3 regions of the Frateuria sp. GZRR35 genome follow, and region 3 is predicted to be linked to each of the others. Evidence: predicted binding sites of a transcription regulator. Region 3 holds the regulator's gene; each other region holds the start of a gene.
The links. The regulator sigma-54, encoded in region 3, starts transcription at its own class of promoters, with help from an activator protein. The targets are predictions, from matches to a motif close to TGGCACGNGCNTTGC.

Region 1 (5,709 bases), on a different contig from region 3:
ATCGAGGGTTCGGCACCCTTGAGCGCCACGATCAGGCGCGGCGACGGCACTTCGCGCAGCAGCGCCTGCATCGAGCGGTCGTCCAGCTCCACCAGGTCGTCGAAGACGAACATCAGGTCTTCGATCTTGCTGCCCAGGTTCGCATCGTGGCTGCGGATGGCGGCCATCAACTCGGCCTCACGGCTGGTTTCCATCGCGTTGAGGATGTTGGCCGCGGCCTTAAGGCCGCCCACGCTGGCGGACTTGAGCTTGTTGGTGTTACCGGAGAACTGGCGCTCCATGATCTCGTCCAGCTCGTTGAGCGCGTGCGGCTGCACGCCATCGAGCGTGGCGATGCGCATGATCGCGTCCGAACGCGTGCGCGCCGGCAGGTAGCCGAGCACTTCGGCGGCCTGGTCGTGTTCAAGGTGGGCCAGCACCAGCGCGATGATCTGCGGATGTTCCTGGCCGACCATCTCGGCGATGGCGCGGCCTTCCATCCACTTCAGCGACTCCAGCCCCTTGCTGGAACGGCCGAGCAGGATGCGATCGATCAGGCTGCCGGCCTTGGTCTCGCCCAGCGCGTTGGTGAGGATCTTGCGGATGTAGTCCTCGGTGCCGACGCCGAGCGCGGTCTGCGAGCCCATGTCGTCGTGCAGCCGGGTGAGCACCTTGTCGACCTGCTCGCGCGAGACCGAGCTGAGGCTGGCCATGGCCTGGCCAACCGCCTGCACGTCGCGCGCGGACAGATGCTTGAGGACCTCGGCGGCGTCCTGCTCGCCCAGGGTGAGCAGCAGGATCGCGGCACGCTGGGCGCCGGTGATTTGCGGTTCCTGTTTCATCGACACTTAGCCGCCATCCTCGCCGACCCAGTTGCGGACCACTTGCGCCACTTGTTTGGGGTTGTCGCTCACCATGCGCCGGGCCAGGCCCACCTTCTGCTCGTAACCGATCACCTGCGGTCCGGCCAGCCGGTCCCGCTCGTCCCCCTCGTCATCGGCAATGCGCACCGAAACCGTAGGCACGTTGCCGGCGACGGCGAGAGCCTGCTGCGGCGCACCGCGCAGCAACCCCTTCAGCAGTGGGCGCAGCAGCCCGAAGGCGACGATCAGCGCGATCAGCACACCGATCGCCTGCTTGATGAGGTCCAGCGCGCCGGGGCGCTGCCACAGCGGCGCCTGTTCGGGAGCATCGGTGGCCGGCGTCATGCGGAAGGCCTGGTTGATCACGCTGACGCTGTCGCCGCGGGTCTGGTCGAAGCCGACCGCGTTCTTGGCCAGTTGCGTGAGGTGGTCCAGTTCCTGCGCGGTGAACGGCACGCTGGTGTCGCCCTTGGGCCCGCTGACGGTCTTGTTGTCGACCACGACCGCGACGCTCAGGCGCGCCAGCCGGCCGGCCGGGTCGCTGGTGTGGCTGATGGTGCGGTCCAGTTCGTAGTTACGGGTGGCGCTGGAGGAGCTGTCGCCGGTGCTGGTCTGCGCAGTGGCGGTCGGCGCGGCCGCGGCCTTGCCGCCGGCGTTGGGGTTGGCGGCGGTCGGCTGCGCGGCCATCACCGGCGGCTGGTTGCTGAGTGCACCGGGCACACCACCCTCGGCGGCGCTGCCGTCGGCGTGGTGTTCGCTGCTGGTCTGCTCGCTGCGCAGCGCGGGGTGTTCGTGGTCGAAGGTTTCGCTGGCCTTTTCGGTGGCGCTGAAGTCCAGGTCCACGGAGACCTGCGCATGCACCTTGCCCGGGCCGACCAGCGGCGTGAGCAGTTCCTCGATGCGCTGCGCGTAGCTGTTTTCCATGCGCGTCGCCAGCCGCAGGCGGCTGTCGCCGACCGCGGCGGCGCTGTCCGGGTCGCTGCCGGTGAGGAGCTGGCCCTGCTGGTCGATCACCGAGACCTGCTTGGCATCCAGGTCCGGTACCGAGGCGGCGACCAGGTGCACGATCGCGGCCACCTGGCTGGCGTCGAGCTGGCGACCGGGATAGAGCGTGACCAGCACCGAAGCGCTGGCCTCGCGGCTGTCACGGATGAAGGCCGACGGCTTGGCCAGCGCCAGGTGCACGCGCGCGGCGCGCACACCCTGCAGGCTGCCGATGGTGTTGCCCAGGTCGGTCTCGAGCATCTGCTGGTAGCGCGTGCGCTCGGCCAGGTCGCTCATGCCGAAGGGCGAGTCGGCCTGCGGCACGGAGTTGGTGGCCGTTCCCTGCGGCAGCCCCTGCCCGGCCAGGCGCAGGCGCACCGCAGCGAGGTCGGAGGCCGGCACCATGATCGAGCTGCCGTCGTTGCCGAGCTGGTAGGGCGTGTTGGTCGACTGCAGCGCCTGCGTGATCGCGGCGGCGTCCTGCTGGCCCAGGCCCGCGTAGAGCAGGCCCCAGTTCGGGCCGCGCGACCACAGCACCACCGCCACGCCCAGCGCGACGGCCGCGGCCATGCCGACCAGCAGCAGCAACTGGCGGGAGGCCGGGCTGCGCGCGAGCTGCTTGAGGTCGAAGCGGTTGGCGGGGCTGTCGGTGGTGGCGATGGCGTTGTCAGCCATGGGGAAGAATCATCCGTAAAGCGAAAGGGAGAACGTCAGGCCGGTGCTTACACCGGCATGTTCATGATTTCCTTGTAGGCATCGACCAGCTTGTTGCGCACTTCGGTCATCGTGCGCAGCGAGAGGTCGGCCTTCTGGATCGCCACCATCGTGCGGCCAAGGTCCGCCCCCGGATCGCCGCGCTCGAACGCCGCCGCCATCTGGCCGGCCTGCTGCTGGCTCTGCCCCACGCTGCCGATCGACTCCTTCAGCAGCGCGCCGAAGTCCGCCTTCGCCGCCGGCGTGGCCTTCAGCGCGGTCTCCGCCGGACGCACCTGGCTGGAGATCTGGCGCATCTGGGCGAGCAGGTTGTTGACGTCGATGGTGCTCATGTCGGGTTTCCGGCGCGTGGCGGGTTTTCAGAAGTGGGGTTGCACGAGGTGTGCCAGCTCTGCAGGGCCCCGATAGTGCGGAGATGCCGCCTTAGCCCTCTCCCCCGGCAATGCCGGGGGAGAGGGTTGGGAGACGGGGAGGCTCCTGGGGTTGGCTCTGCTTTTGACGAGAGCGAAGAGCGAAAGGCCTCCCCCTCTCCCCAACCCTCTCCCCCGGCCTGCGGCTGGGGGAGAGGGAGTAAGAGCTGAAGGCTCAGGCCGCCAGGCTGTTCTGCAGGCCGTACTTGCGCAGCTTTTCCACCAGCGTGGTGCGCTGCATGTGCAAGAGCTTGGCCGCATGGGCGACCACGCCACCGGTGACATCCAGCGCCTGGCGGATCAGGCCCACTTCGATGTCGGCCAGGTGGTCCTTGAGGTCCAGCCCGCCTTCGGGCAGCACGGTCGCGTCGGGGGCCACCGCCACGGCGGCGGCCATCGCGACCGGCATCGGCGCGCCGTCCATCAGGGCCAGCAGCGAGGCGCCCTGCACTTCTTCCACGACTTGGCGGCCGCGGTACTTCTCCGGCAGGTCGCTGGCGCGGATCTCGCCGTGCGGGTAGAGGATCGCCAGGCGCTCGACCAGGTTGCACAGCTCGCGCACGTTGCCCGGCCAGGCGTACTGGTGCAGCGCGTTCACCGCGCCGGCGGAGAAACGCACGCTGCCCAGGCCACGGCGCGCCAGGCGCTGGTTGAACTCGTTGATCAGCACCGGCAGGTCGTCCAGGTGCTCGCGCAGGCCCGGCATCTCCAGCGGGAACACCGAAAGGCGATAGAACAGGTCCTCACGGAACTTGCCCTCGGCGATCGCCTGCTCCAGGTTGCGGTGGGTGGCGGCGATGATGCGCACGTCGCAGCGCTGGGTCTTGTTGCCGCCGACGCGCTCGTACACGCGCTCCTGCAGCACGCGCAGCAGCTTGACCTGCATGGTCAGGCTCATGTCGCCGATCTCGTCCAGGAACAGCGTGCCGCCCTCGGCCATCTCGAAGCGGCCCTTGCGGGTGCTGATCGCGCCGGTGAAGGCGCCCTTCTCGTGGCCGAAGAGCTCGCTTTCGAGCAGCTCGGCCGGGATCGCGCCGCAATTGATCGCCACGAACGGCTTGTCGCGGCGCGGCGAGCACTCGTGGATGGTGCGCGCGACCATTTCCTTGCCGGTGCCGGATTCGCCCAGCACCAGCACGGACGAATCGAACGGCGCGACCTGGCGGATCAGCGCATTGACGCGACGCATCGGCGCGGAGTCGCCGACGAAGCGCAGCTCGCCGCGGCGGCCGCCGAGCAGGCGCGCGTACAGGCTGCGCATCACCTCGGCCAACTGCTCGTAGCGCAGCGGGAACTCGACCATGCCGACGCGGGCGGCAAACGGGGAGCTGGCGGCGCACAGACGGGAAGCCCATTCGGAGTCGCTGGCCAGCAGCACCGGCACGTGGCTGGCAGCGTCGCCCAGCAGGGCGAACTGGCGCTCGGCCGCTTCAGCGTCCTCGACCGTACCGACGTAGACGGCGCGCCAGGCGTGGGTCGATTCCTCCACGGCGGTGCAGTCCTCGCCCCGCTGCGGGTGGTAACCGAGGAAGTGCAATGCCGACAGGATGCATTCGGCGCGCGACTCGTTCGATTCGATCACCAGGAAATCGACCTTGCTCATTGTGTATGCCCTCCGCTTGACGCTCTGAACGACGAACCGCCGACTGTCCTGCAGTGTTCGTACTTCTTGGACCGCCGGCTTTCCGTCACCGGTCACGCGAGGGAGGGAGCAAGAAGAAGGCCAGCAGGGACGGCAGTTCGCACTGTCCGCGGACGGACGAGTGGCCCTAATGCGTCACATGTGAAAATCGCGTCGAAAGGACGTTACGCGGGAACCGAGCAACGGCGACGGTTTGCCGGCGCCACGCATCCGTCGGCGGAGTGACACAGCACGACACCGTCACCCCGGGCCACCGTCAAACGGACGGCGCGGGATGTGGTGATTTTGTGAAGTGCTTCACGAGTTGGCCGTGCAGCGCTTCACGCTGCGACGGCGGACGGTCAGATGCCAGCCTGACGCGCACCTGCCACTTTGCGTCGGTGGTGACGAAACACGAACCGTTCGAGTGACGCTGCGACGCCATCGCCCAGTGTGTGAAAGGCGACGAAGGCGCTGCCGTCGTCGAACCGGCGTTCCACGTACGCGGGCAGCTCCAGCGGCATGCCCGGGCAGGCGTCGAAGCGCAGGCGCAACATCAGCCCCTCGCCAGCGGGAACCAGCGCCGCCGGCAATACGGCGCCGATGGCGTTGAAGCGCAACGCCTGGCGCGGCGGCAGCGCATCGGCGGGTGTCGCCACGCGGTTGATCATGTCGATCAGCGCGTTGAGCTTGGCGTCCAGCCTCGACAGTTCCTGCATCACCGGGCTGTCGTCGTCAGGGGTTTCGGCGCGGCGTTCTTCCAGCGCGGCGACCGAAGCGAGCGCGGCAGCATTGCGCTCGGCCAGGCGCTGGGCGAGCCCTTCGGGGAGCGGCCAGGCAAGCGCCTGGCTGTCGGCATGCCAGCTGTCCTCGCAGGCAAGCCGCTGCTCGAACTCGTTCCAGGCGCTGGCGGTCATGTCGTTTCTCCGACGGGGGCTTTCATCGGGGGTGAGTATGCAAGCGGCGGGCCGGTTCTTATGAATAGCTTCGTCCGCAGGACGACGTTCGCCCGATCTTTCTCATCTTTGATGAGCGCAGGGGGAGAGGGAGCAGAGGCTCGAAACTTCCCGCAAGCCTTGGCCCCTCCTCACCCCAGCCCTTAGAGGGAGCAACGCTTTAGCCGCCGTAGGCGGCGATC
Region 2 (5,709 bases), on a different contig from region 3:
ACGGTCGACTGACGATGGCGGCCGTGGTGCAACCGGACGGTAGCCTGACCGACATCAGGCTGGTCGCTTCCGAGTTCAGCAGCCCGCTCGCACGAAAGCAGTGCGCGCTGGCGGTGGAAGAGGCGATACGCCACAGCCGCGCGCTGCCCGAACGGGTCGATGGCAAACCGGTCGCCACCCGCGTGCAGATCCCGGTCACTTTCACCACGCAGGCTTCGGCGGGCGTTGCCGGGGCCAGGCCCGACCGGACGAAAGACGCTGGCGCAGAGGCTCGCGAAACACCTGAGCTGTCCGGGCAAGCCGTCGCGCTGGACAGTCCCGTGCAACCGCTGGTGGCCGAGCCGCGCGGTTGAGGCGCGGTGCCGACACGTAATGAACTGGCATCGCGCACGCGGGGCGTGCGGGAGCCATCCACGACAGGGGAAAAGGGATGAAGCCGATGACACGGATCACCGCCGCCGCGCCTGGCGCGGGTGCGAAGGGCACAGGCCAGCGTACCGGGCGGGCAGGCATGGCGTCGGCATGGGCGCTGTGCGCGCTGCTCGCAGCGGGCGTCGCGCCAGCGCGCGCAGCGACGGCCGAGGCACAGGTCGCACGCGAATACCGCGCCCAGGCGGCGCTGGATATCGGGGCCGACGGCAGCATCACCGCGATCGGGCTCTCCGGCGAGGTCCCCGCCACGCTTGTCGCGCCGGCAAGGGAGGCCATCGCGCACTGGCATTTCAAGCCGCCCGTGCGCGGCGGCCGCGCGGTGACGGCGCGCACCTACGTGCGGCTCGCGCTGCAGGTCGTGCGCCAGACGGGCGGCAATTACGGGCTGCGTGCGGTGTACCGCTCGAACGGGCCGGGTCTCGCCTTTCCGGTGCTCCCCGAATACCCGCGCAACGAGCTGCGCCAGCGCGGCCAGGGATCGGTCGTGATGGAAGCGATCGTGCACCCGGACGGCACGTTGACCGACATCCACGCAGCCAGCCATCGCATCAACCATCCCAATCCCGGTGCCTTCATCCAATCTGCCGAAGCGGTGATGCGCCATGCCGTGGCACAGCCGGAGCAGGTCGACGGACTACCGGTGGCAACACGCATCCAGGTGCCGTTCGTCTATGCGTTGAACAGCATCAGCCGCAGCGAGGCGCTTTCCAGGCAGGCAAACAGGGACGCCGCGCCCAAGGCACCCGGCGATGTCAGTCCGATCGGCGAGACGGTCGCGCTGGACAGCCCGGTCCAGCTGATCGCGGGTCCGCCGGGTTGATCGCCCGGCCGGGGCTTCAGCCGCCGGCCGGCAGCCAGAGCAGCAAGGCCACGCCCAGTGCGATGCGGTAGATCGCGAACGGCGTGAAGCGGTGCGTGCGGATGTAACCCAGCAACCACTTCACCGCGGCGAAGGCGACGATCGCCGAGACCACGAAACCGACGATCAGCGCGCTCCAGTCCTCGTGCACCGCGCCGCCGTTCTTCATCACCTTGAGCAGTTCGTAGCCGGTCGCCGCGTACATCGTCGGGATGCCGACCAGGAAGGCAAACTCGGTGGCCGCCGCGCGGTTGCTGGTGCCGGCCAGCAGCGCGGCGAAAATCGTCGCTGCCGAGCGCGAGGTGCCCGGGAAGATGCCGGCGAGCATCTGGGCGATACCCACCAGCACCGCCACCGTCCAGGTCACTTCGCGCCGGTCCGGCTGGCGCGCCGCGACCGCTTCGGCGCCGATCATCCAGAAGCCGCCGATGACCAGCGCCCAGGCGATCGGGGTCACCGTGTCGGGCAGCGTGAAGCCACACTTCACCGCGATAAAGCCAAGCACCGCGGTGATCAGGAACGCCACCGTGAGCTTGGCCAGGTAATCGCGGTTGGCCGGGTCGCGCCACTGCGTCAGCAGCTGCCACAGGCGCTTCCAGTAGATCAGCGTCACCGCCAGGATCGCGCCGGCCTGGATGCCGATGTTGAACAGGTCCGAGCGCTGGCCCAGGCCCAGTTGTTCGGCGATCAGCAGGTGCCCGGTCGAGGAGATCGGCAGGAATTCGGTGATGCCCTCGATGATGCCGAGCAGGATGACGCGGATCAGGTCGCTCACTAAGGGCTCTCCGGCACTTCGGTAAAGCGGCATAGCTTACGGGGAAGCGGGCACGGCGGCGTGAGGCCGGATTGCGTCGTTTTGGTGCAACGATCGGGCGAAACCGGTGCAGTCGCCCTTGTAGGAGCGCCCTTGGGCGCGACCGGAATGCTCTTCGTGCGCGCCATGGCGGTCGCGCCCAAGGGCGCTCCTACAGGGATCGGGGCTGGCACGGGCATTGCAGTAACGCCCGCATCCTTTCCCGCTCCGAGGCTTGCCCATGACCGCCCAGAAAGTGCTCGACCTGATCGCCGAACACGACGTCGAGTTCGTCGACCTGCGTTTTGCCGACATGCTCGGCAAGCACCATCACGTGACTTTCCCGGCGCACGCCATCGACGAGTCGACCTTCGAGGACGGCAAGATGTTCGACGGCTCCTCGATCCCGGGCTGGAAGGGCATCAACGAGTCGGACATGGTGCTGCTGCCCGATCCGGACACCGCGCATCTGGATCCGTTCTCCGCGCACACCCAGCTGATCCTGCACTGCGACGTGCTGGAGCCCTCGACCATGCAGGCCTACGGCCGCGACCCGCGCTCGATCGCCAAGCGCGGCGAGGCGTTCCTCAAGTCCACCGGGATCGCCGACACCGCCTTCTTCGGGCCGGAGCCGGAGTTCTTCATCTTCGACTCGGTGCGCTGGCAGAACGACATGGGCCGCGTGTTCTACGAGATCGGCTCCGAAGAGGCCGCCTGGTCCTCGCGCTACAAGTACGACGGCCAGAACACCGGCCACCGCCCGGGCGTGAAGGGCGGCTATTTCCCGGTCTCGCCGGTCGACTCGCTGGGCGACCTGCGCGCGGACATGTGCAAGGTGCTCGAATCGCTCGGCCAGGTGGTCGAGGTGCACCACCATGAAGTGGCCAACGCCGGCCAGTGCGAGATCGGCGTCAAGTTCAACACGCTGGTGAAGAAGGCCGACGAGCTGATGACGATGAAGTACGTCATCCGCAACGTGGCGCACCAGAATGGCAAGACCGTGACCTTCATGCCCAAGCCGATCGTCGGCGACAACGGCTCGGGCATGCACGTGCACCAGTCGCTGGCCAAGGACGGGCAGAACCTGTTCGCCGGTGAGCTGTACGGCGGCCTGTCGCAGATGGCGCTGTGGTACATCGGCGGCATCTTCAAGCATGCCAAGGCGATCAACGCCTTCGCCAACTCCACCACCAACAGCTACAAGCGCCTGGTGCCGGGCTTCGAGGCGCCGGTGATGCTGGCCTACTCGGCGCGCAACCGCTCGGCGAGCTGCCGCATCCCGTACGTGTCCAGCCCGAAGGGCCGCCGCATCGAGGTGCGCTTCCCCGATCCGATGAACTCCGGCTACCTGGTGTTCACCGCGCTGATGATGGCCGGCCTGGACGGCATCATCAACAAGATCGACCCGGGTGCGCCGGCGGACAAGGACCTGTACGACCTGCCGCCGGAAGAAGAGAAGAACATCCCGCAGGTGTGCGCGAGCCTGGACGAAGCGCTCACCGCGCTGGACAAGGATCGCGAGTTCCTCAAGGCCGGCGGCGTGTTCACCGACGACTTCATCGATGCCTACATCGAGGTGAAGATGAAGGAGGTCACCGCCTACCGTGCCAGCACGCATCCGCTGGAATTCCAGATGTACTACGCGATCTGACCGCAGCGACAGGGGTCGACGGGACGGGCGCCTCGGCGCCCGTCTTTTTTTGTAGCAGCGCACTTGTGGGCGGTGCTCTTTGTCCCCCGCGCGAAAGAGCATCGCCCACGAGTTGGCTCCTACGGAGAGCTCAGGGCCGCTCGACCACCAGCGCCACGCTGCCGTGGTTGTTGGCGTAGGCCTGCCAGGCGTCGTTGGCGTAGGCGTAGAAATAGCCGCTGGCGGCCGGCGTGAAGCGACAGCCGTTGCCGATCACGAAGGTCTCGCCGCGGTCGTCGCCTTCGCCATTGGCGACAAAGCCGATCAGTGCGCACCAGGGCGCCGACTCCACGCGCCGGGTGAACCAGAAATCGCTGTCGCCGTGGCTGGCGGCGTTGAACACGTGTTCCACCGAGCCCAGGGCGGTGGCCGCCAGGCGCGCGATGTCGGAGGCGTGGTGGCCATCGAGCTCACCGCCGGCGGGGGAGAACTTGGCGCCCGCGTCGAGCCATTCGCCCGAGGCGCCGAAGCGGTAGGTGACGCCGGCCTCCAGGTACAGCCCGGTGATGTTCCAGTGGGTCGAGGCGAACACGTCCAGCGCCGTCCGCTCGCCGCCCGCGAGCACGCGGGTGGGCCAGTAGTCGCCCTGCGCGAGCGGCGGATCGACCTGCCGCGCCAGCGCGCTCGGGTGCACCAGTCCGGCGAGCACGCTGGCCCTGGCCACCTGCGCCACCGCGCGCGGCTGGTTGCGGCCGAGTTTGAACAGGCCCTGCCGCGAGTCGTGCAGTACGCCTTGCGGATCGGGACGCAACTGCGCGCGCGTGTTCTCGCGCAGCCGCAGGCCGCAGGTCGCGGCTTCGTCGAGCATCCAGGCCAGCGCGATGTCGGACAGCCCCGCCTGTGCGTAACCGCCGCCGACGTCGCCGTGCACGCCCGGAAACCACACCTGGTGCACCCGGTCGGGACGACGGATGTTCGTCCACAGCGTCGGCATGAAGTCCGCACGGCGCTCGTCCATCGCCACCGCATGGCGGGCGTTGGCGATCATCAGGCTGATCTTCGTATCGTGGAACTGGTAGCGGCGAGGGTCGCCGATGAAGCGCAATACCGACAACTCCAGCGGAATGCCCAGTGCACCGACCGTGTCCCACACGCCCATGAAGTGCACGCCGATGGTGCCCTCCGTGGGTTGCCCGGGCGGCACGCCGTGGAAGGCCCAGCCATTGGCGTTGGCGAACGGCTTGCCGGACCGGTAGGCCTCGAACACCTGCTGCACGCGCGACCACACCTCGGCCGGTGCCAGCGCCGCGTCCGACAGGTCGAGCAGGCCGCTGTGCGCGAGCATCCCGCCCAGGCTGCGCACGGTGTAGGCACCGCGGCTGAAGCCGAACAGGAAAATCCGGTCGCCCGGCTGGTAACGCACGGCCAGCCACTGGTAGGCGCTCATGATGTTGCGCTCCAGCCCGGCGCCGGTGCCGCCGCCGACCACCCGGTCCAGCCAGCCGCCGTTGGTGCCCACGCCGGGGTGGTAGTAGACCTGCTGCTGCTCGTCCTTCACCGCGGCGTTGTAGAGCTTGGCCACGTTGGTGGGCGCCGGCAGACCCTGGTCGGTGTGCTCCAGGGTGTTCCAGGTGCCGTCGCAGCAGACGATCAGTTGGCTCATGGCGGTGTCCTCCCCGGTTGCCCAGGGCCGACCCTACGCGCGCGGTGGTGGCCGAACCGTCGTCGCCGTCGCAGCTCGGCATGCATCCGCGCGGTCGGTCGTCGCGTACCTCGCAGGGGCGGCGACGGGCCGCGAGGGGGACGTTGGATGAACAGGCAAAAGCGATGGTGGTGGATGGCAGGCATGCTCGCGGTAGCGACGGTCGTGGCCGCCCAGACGATCCCGACCCATGACGGGCAGGGCCGGCTGGTCGACGGTCAGGGGCGCGCGTTGTACGTCTACGACGCCGATGCCGTGCCCGGGCAAAGTGCCTGCACGGGCCCGTGTGCCGC
Region 3 (5,709 bases):
CCTCCGTGTTCCGCCGGCTCTCGGTGGCCGACAACATCCTGGCCGTACTCGAACTGCGCGAAGGCCTCACCGCCCGCCAGCGCAACGAACAGCTCGAAGGCCTGATGGACGAGCTGAAGATCGCGCACATCGCCGGCCAGAAAGGCATCAGCCTTTCCGGCGGCGAGCGCCGCCGCGTGGAGATCGCCCGCGCGCTGGCCGCGCAGCCGCGCTACATGCTGCTGGACGAACCCTTCGCCGGCGTCGACCCGATTTCGGTGGGCGAGATCCAGCGCATCGTGCGCCACCTGAAGGAACGCGGTATTGGCGTGCTGATCACCGACCACAACGTGCGTGAAACGCTGGGCATCTGCGACCGTGCCTACATCCTGAACGAAGGCGAGGTGCTCTCCCGCGGCACGCCGGCGCACATCCTGGCCGACGAAAAGGTGCGCGAGGTCTATCTGGGGCGCGAGTTCAAGCTCTGAAGCGGTGATGTGACGCAGGGCCCGCCAGCACCTGCCATCGCTATGGTCGCGTCACACCCGCCGGGGTAGGATGATCCCACGTCTCTCTGCTACGGCTGGCATGAAACCCGGGCTCCAGTTCCGACTCAACCAACAGCTCACCCTGACGCCGCAATTGCAGCAGGCGATCCGGCTGTTGCAGCTGTCGCAGCTGGAGCTGGAAGCGGAACTGCGCCAGATCGCCGAAGGCAACCCGCTGCTGGAGTTCGAGGAAGAATCGGCGCCCGGCGAAACCGAGGAGGAGAGCTACTCTCCCGCCCCGGACGAAGCGCCCACCGTCGACCACAACGCCGACGATGTCGCCGACTGGGGTGAATCGGGCACCTCCGCCGAGGCACCCATCGATTTCTCGCTCGGCAGCAATGCCCCCTCAGGCAGCCGTGGCGACGACGATTTCGAACCCCAGAACGCTGCGCCCGAGACACTTCAGGAGCACTTGCTGTGGCAGTTGAACCTGTCGCCGTTCAACACGCGACAGCGCCTGATCGCCACCGTGATCATCGACGCGCTCAACGCCGACGGCTATCTCGTCGAAGGCATCGAGGGCGTGCTCGCGGCCTTGCCGGCGGACCTCGATGCGACCATCGACGAAGTCGAGACAGTACGCCGCCAGTTGCAGCGCTTCGACCCCACCGGCATCGCCAGCGTCGACCTGCGCGATTGCCTGCGCGTGCAGCTGGAACAGTTCGAGGCCGACACCCCGCAGCGCGAGCTCGCGCTGCAGATCGTCGCCGGCGAACTTGAACTGCTCGCGCGCAACGACGTCGCCAAACTCGCACGCAAGCTGCGCGCAACCGAAGAAGAAGTCGCGGCCGCCGCATTGCTGATCCGCAGCCTCGATCCACGCCCCGGCGCCGCGCTCGACGCCACGCCGGTCGAGTACGTGGCGCCGGACGTCTACGCCTACAAGGAAGGCAGCCGCTGGAAGGTGAGCCTCAATCCGGACTGCCAGCCGAGGCTGGGCCTGAACCAGCACTACTGCAGCCTGATTGCGCAGGCGCGCGGCGAGGACGCCAGCTGGATGCGCGGCCAGCTGCAGGAAGCGCGCTGGCTGATCAAGAGCCTTGAATCGCGCGCCGAGACGCTAATGAAAGTTGCCGATGCGATCGTGCGCCGGCAGAGCGCTTTCCTGGACTACGGTCCGGAAGCGATGCATCCGCTGGTCCTGCGCGAAGTCGCCGAGGAGGTCGGCATGCACGAATCGACCATCTCGCGCGTCACCACGCGCAAGTACATCCATACGCCGCGCGGCACCTTCGAGCTGAAGTATTTCTTTTCCAGTGGCGTCTCCACCGAGGATGGTGGCGGCGCCTCGGCCACGGCCATCCAGGCCATGATCAAGAAGCTCATCGACGCGGAGGACACGCGCAAGCCGCTGTCCGACCAGGCCCTGGCCGAGGAGCTCAACCGCAAGGGCATCCAGGTCGCCCGCCGCACCGTGGCCAAATACCGCGAGGCACTGCGCATACCCAGTTCCAGCGAGCGCCAGCGCGCCAGCTGACCCTCTCTCCTGAAACCCGCCACTTGGAACCGGCCCGAACGATCCCATACGAGTGATAGACCGGCATGTCGTCACCATTGACGGTATGCGAACCCGCCGCCCCACGGCGGCCCGTAACAGAGGAGGCGCCCCATGCAGTTCCAACTCACCGGCCAGCAGATCGAAGTCACTCCTGCCCTGCGTGCGCATGCCGAATCCCGGCTCGATCGCCTGACCCGCCTCGACGAAAGGTGCCTGGGCCTGACCATGGTGCTGTCGATCGACAAGCTGCAACATTGCGCCGACGCCACCTTGAGCACCACGGGTGCCGCCCTCCACGCGGCGGCGTGCGGTGCGGACATGTACGCCTCCATCGACATGGTGTTCGACAAGCTCGCCGCGCAGTTGCGCCGCCATCGCGACAAGGTCACCGACAAGCACCAGCAGGAGGCGCGGGACGCCCGCCAGATCGGCTAAGCGGTCCCGCAACCGGCAAAAGAGACCCGCCTGGTGGCGGGTCTTTTTTTGCCCGAAGCGAAGCGCGATACCACGTACCCGAACCATCCCCCGCGACCGCGGGGGATGGTGCCGACAGGCGGATGGGGGCGCCTTTTGCGCGATATCTGGTCAGCCCGTCGCAAGGTTTCCCCATCCGCCCTGCGGGCACCTTCCCCGTGAGCGGGGGAAGGATGCAACGCGCAACGCCAGGCACGGCGGGCGGATCAGACTGCCGTTGCGACACTCGTTCACCCGCGCCCTCCCCCGCATAACTGGCACAATGCGTCCCGTTGCCCGCCGGAAGAAACATCCTTGGAACGCCTGACCGCACGACAACTCTTCGACGGTGTCCACGAGCGCATGGGCCTGCGCTGGGTGTCGGGCATGCGTGGCGAGGGACGCGTGCTCGAACCCGGCGCCACGGCCACGCGCCGCCCGTCGCTGGTCGGCTACCTCAACGTGATCTACCCCAACAAGGTGCAGATCATCGGTACCGAGGAGCTCAACTGGCTCGACAGCCTGGATTCCCGGCAGCGCTGGGAGGCGATGCACAAGATCGCCGCCTACCAGCCGGTGGCCCTGATCGTCACCAAGGACCAGACGATCCCCTCGGACCTGCGCGAGGTCGCCGAGGAAACCCACACGCCCTTGTGGATCAGCGCCAAGCGCGGCCACGAGCTGCTGACCTGGATGCAGTACCACCTGGCCCGCCTGCTGGCGCCGCGCATCACCCTGCACGGCGTCTTTCTTGAAGTCTTCTCGATCGGCGTGCTGATCACCGGCGAGTCCGGTTCGGGCAAGAGCGAACTGGCGCTGGAACTGATCAGCCGCGGTCATCGCCTGGTCGCCGATGACGCCACGGAATTCACCCTGATCGCGCCCGACGTGATCGACGGCACCTGTCCGGAACTGCTGCAGGACCTGCTCGAAGTGCGCGGCCTGGGCGTGCTTAACGTGCGCGAGATGTTCGGCCACACCGCGGTGAAGCATTCCAAGTACCTGCGCCTCGTGGTGCACCTCAAGCCCTTGCGCGAGGGCGAGGACATCGATGCCGCGACACGCCTGACCGGCGACACCAGCCACCGCGAGATCCTGGAAGTCTCCGTGCCGATGATCACCATTCCGGTGGCGCCCGGCCGCAACCTGGCGGTGCTGGTGGAAGCGGCGGTGCGCCACCATATGCTCAAGAGCAAGGGCATCGATCCCGCACAGACTTTCATCGACCGCCAGGCGCATCAGATGCGTCGGCTACCGCCCTGGTGAGATTCATGAGTACCAACGACACCGCGCCTTCGACCGGCCTCAACGACCCCAACACCGTGCACCTGGTGGTGCTAACCGGCATGTCCGGCGGTGGCAAGACGGTTGCGCTGCGCGCGCTGGAGGACCTGGAGTTCTACTGCGTCGACAACCTGCCCAGCGGCCTGCTGCCGCAACTGGTGCAGTCGGTGATGCAGGACGGCGGCGGACGGCGCCGGCGCATCGCCGTGGGCGTGGACGTGCGCAACCGTGGCGAGGATTTCGAGCACATGCCGCTGGTGCTCTCCGAGCTGGCCGCGGCGGGTGTGCACGTGCACCTGGTCTTCATCGATTGCCGCGACGAGGTGCTGATCAAGCGCTACTCGGAAACCCGCCGTCGCCATCCGCTGGCGATCCGTGGCGTTTCGCTGGCCGATGCGATCGCGGAGGAACGTCGCCTGCTGCGCCCGCTGATCGGGATCGCCGAGAAGGTGATCGATTCGAGCGACCTCAACGTGCACCAGCTGCGCCGGCTGATCGCCACCGGTTATGCGGCGGCCACCGAAGGCCTCACGTTGATGTTCCAGTCCTTCGCCTTCCGTCGCGGGCTGCCGTTGGACTCGGATTTCGTGTTCGACGCCCGCTGCCTGCCCAACCCGCACTGGCAGCCGCAGCTGCGCCCGCTCTCGGGCAAGGACGCACCGGTGCGCGAGTTCCTCGAGGCCGACCCGATGGTCGGCGAATACTTCGCCGACACCGCCCGCTGGCTCGACGCCTGGCTGCCGCGCTTCGAGCAGGACGACCGCAGCTACGTCACCATCTCGGTCGGCTGCACCGGCGGGCGGCATCGCTCGGTGTACCTGGTCGAGCGCCTGGCCCGGCACTACCGCGCCAAGCGCGAAGGCGTACTGACCTTCCACCGCGAGCTCGAATGATCATGTCCCCTTTTTTGCACGCCTGCAGGAGCGCATCCGTGGGCGACTGTCATGCTGGCCTCGCGACGGCACCCGGATACGCCATCGCACCCCGGTCGCGCACAGGTGCGTTCCTGCAGGGCGGACCTGTGGGCCGTGGTGGCGACAGCCCGGTGGGGTTCCTTCCATGAGCGTCGGCGTTCTCCTGATGACCCACGAGGCGGTCGGCAAGGCGCTGATCTCCGCCGCGCACCACGTCATGCCCAAGCTGCCGCTGAAGGTCGATGCGGTCGAGGTCCCGGCGCACGCCGACCCCGACGTCATGCGCACGCTCACCGCCCATCACGCCCGCGAGCTCGACCAGGGCGACGGCGTACTGGTGCTGGCCGACCTGTATGGCGCCACGCCCTGCAACATCGGCCTTTCGCTCACGGCGCTCGGGGTACGGTTGCGTTGTGTGTCCGGGCTCAACCTCCCGATGCTGCTGCGCGTGCTCAACTACGCCGAGAAACCGCTGGACGAACTGGCACAGGTGGCTGCCCATGGTGGCCGCGGGGGAATTTTCATCGACCATGCTTGAGCAGGAAATCACCGTCTCCAACAAGCTCGGACTGCACGCCCGCGCCTCGGCCAAGCTGGTGCAGCTGGTGCAGGGCTTCAAATCCACCGTGTGGCTGGTCAGCAAGGGCCGCGAGGTCAACGCGCAGAGCATCATGGGCGTGATGATGCTTTCGGCCGGCATGGGTACCCCGCTTACCGTGCGCGCCGACGGGCCCGACGAAGCGCAAGCGCTCGCCGGTGTCGTGGCGCTGTTCGAGCGCAAGTTCGACGAGGGCGCATGAGGCAGCTGTTGCCCGGCACCGCCGCCTCCAAGGGCATGGCCCTGGGCCGCGCGCGCCTGGTGCAACCAAGCCGCTACCTGGTCGACACCCGGCCGCTGGCCGATGATGAAATCGAGGGCGAGCTGCAAAACCTGCACCGCGCGCTCGACACGGCGCGGCAGGAACTTCACGAACTGCGCGGCCGCCTGCATGGTGCGCTGGCGCGGGAGGTGAACGAGTTCATCGATGCG

Region 1: the regulator sigma-54 is predicted to act here: its motif matches at 2,914-2,928, upstream of fliE (flagellar hook-basal body complex protein FliE).
Region 2: the regulator sigma-54 is predicted to act here: its motif matches at 2,273-2,287, upstream of glnA (type I glutamate--ammonia ligase).

The regions. Positions count from the first base shown of each region.
Region 1 is NZ_JBHZGL010000011.1:30,492-36,200, forward strand. Features, by position in the region: gene fliG (flagellar motor switch protein FliG) at 1-821, opposite strand, end outside; gene fliF (flagellar basal-body MS-ring/collar protein FliF) at 828-2,501, opposite strand; gene fliE (flagellar hook-basal body complex protein FliE) at 2,549-2,872, opposite strand; gene ACFWZ3_RS13005 (sigma-54 dependent transcriptional regulator) at 3,126-4,553, opposite strand; gene ACFWZ3_RS13010 (PilZ domain-containing protein) at 4,934-5,488, opposite strand; gene ACFWZ3_RS13015 (flagellar protein FliT) at 5,688-5,709, opposite strand, start outside.
Region 2 is NZ_JBHZGL010000008.1:2,783-8,491, reverse strand. Features, by position in the region: gene ACFWZ3_RS10800 (energy transducer TonB) at 1-353, shown strand, start outside; gene ACFWZ3_RS10795 (energy transducer TonB) at 440-1,252, shown strand; gene ACFWZ3_RS10790 (undecaprenyl-diphosphate phosphatase) at 1,269-2,066, opposite strand; gene glnA (type I glutamate--ammonia ligase) at 2,326-3,735, shown strand; gene ACFWZ3_RS10780 (DUF2235 domain-containing protein) at 3,866-5,377, opposite strand; gene ACFWZ3_RS10775 (COG4315 family predicted lipoprotein) at 5,525-5,709, shown strand, end outside.
Region 3 is NZ_JBHZGL010000010.1:147,889-153,597, reverse strand. Features, by position in the region: gene lptB (LPS export ABC transporter ATP-binding protein) at 1-467, shown strand, start outside; gene ACFWZ3_RS12820 (RNA polymerase factor sigma-54) at 568-2,007, shown strand; gene hpf (ribosome hibernation-promoting factor, HPF/YfiA family) at 2,140-2,463, shown strand; gene hprK (HPr(Ser) kinase/phosphatase) at 2,797-3,747, shown strand; gene rapZ (RNase adapter RapZ) at 3,753-4,658, shown strand; gene ACFWZ3_RS12800 (PTS sugar transporter subunit IIA) at 4,825-5,217, shown strand; gene ACFWZ3_RS12795 (HPr family phosphocarrier protein) at 5,210-5,479, shown strand; gene ptsP (phosphoenolpyruvate--protein phosphotransferase) at 5,476-5,709, shown strand, end outside.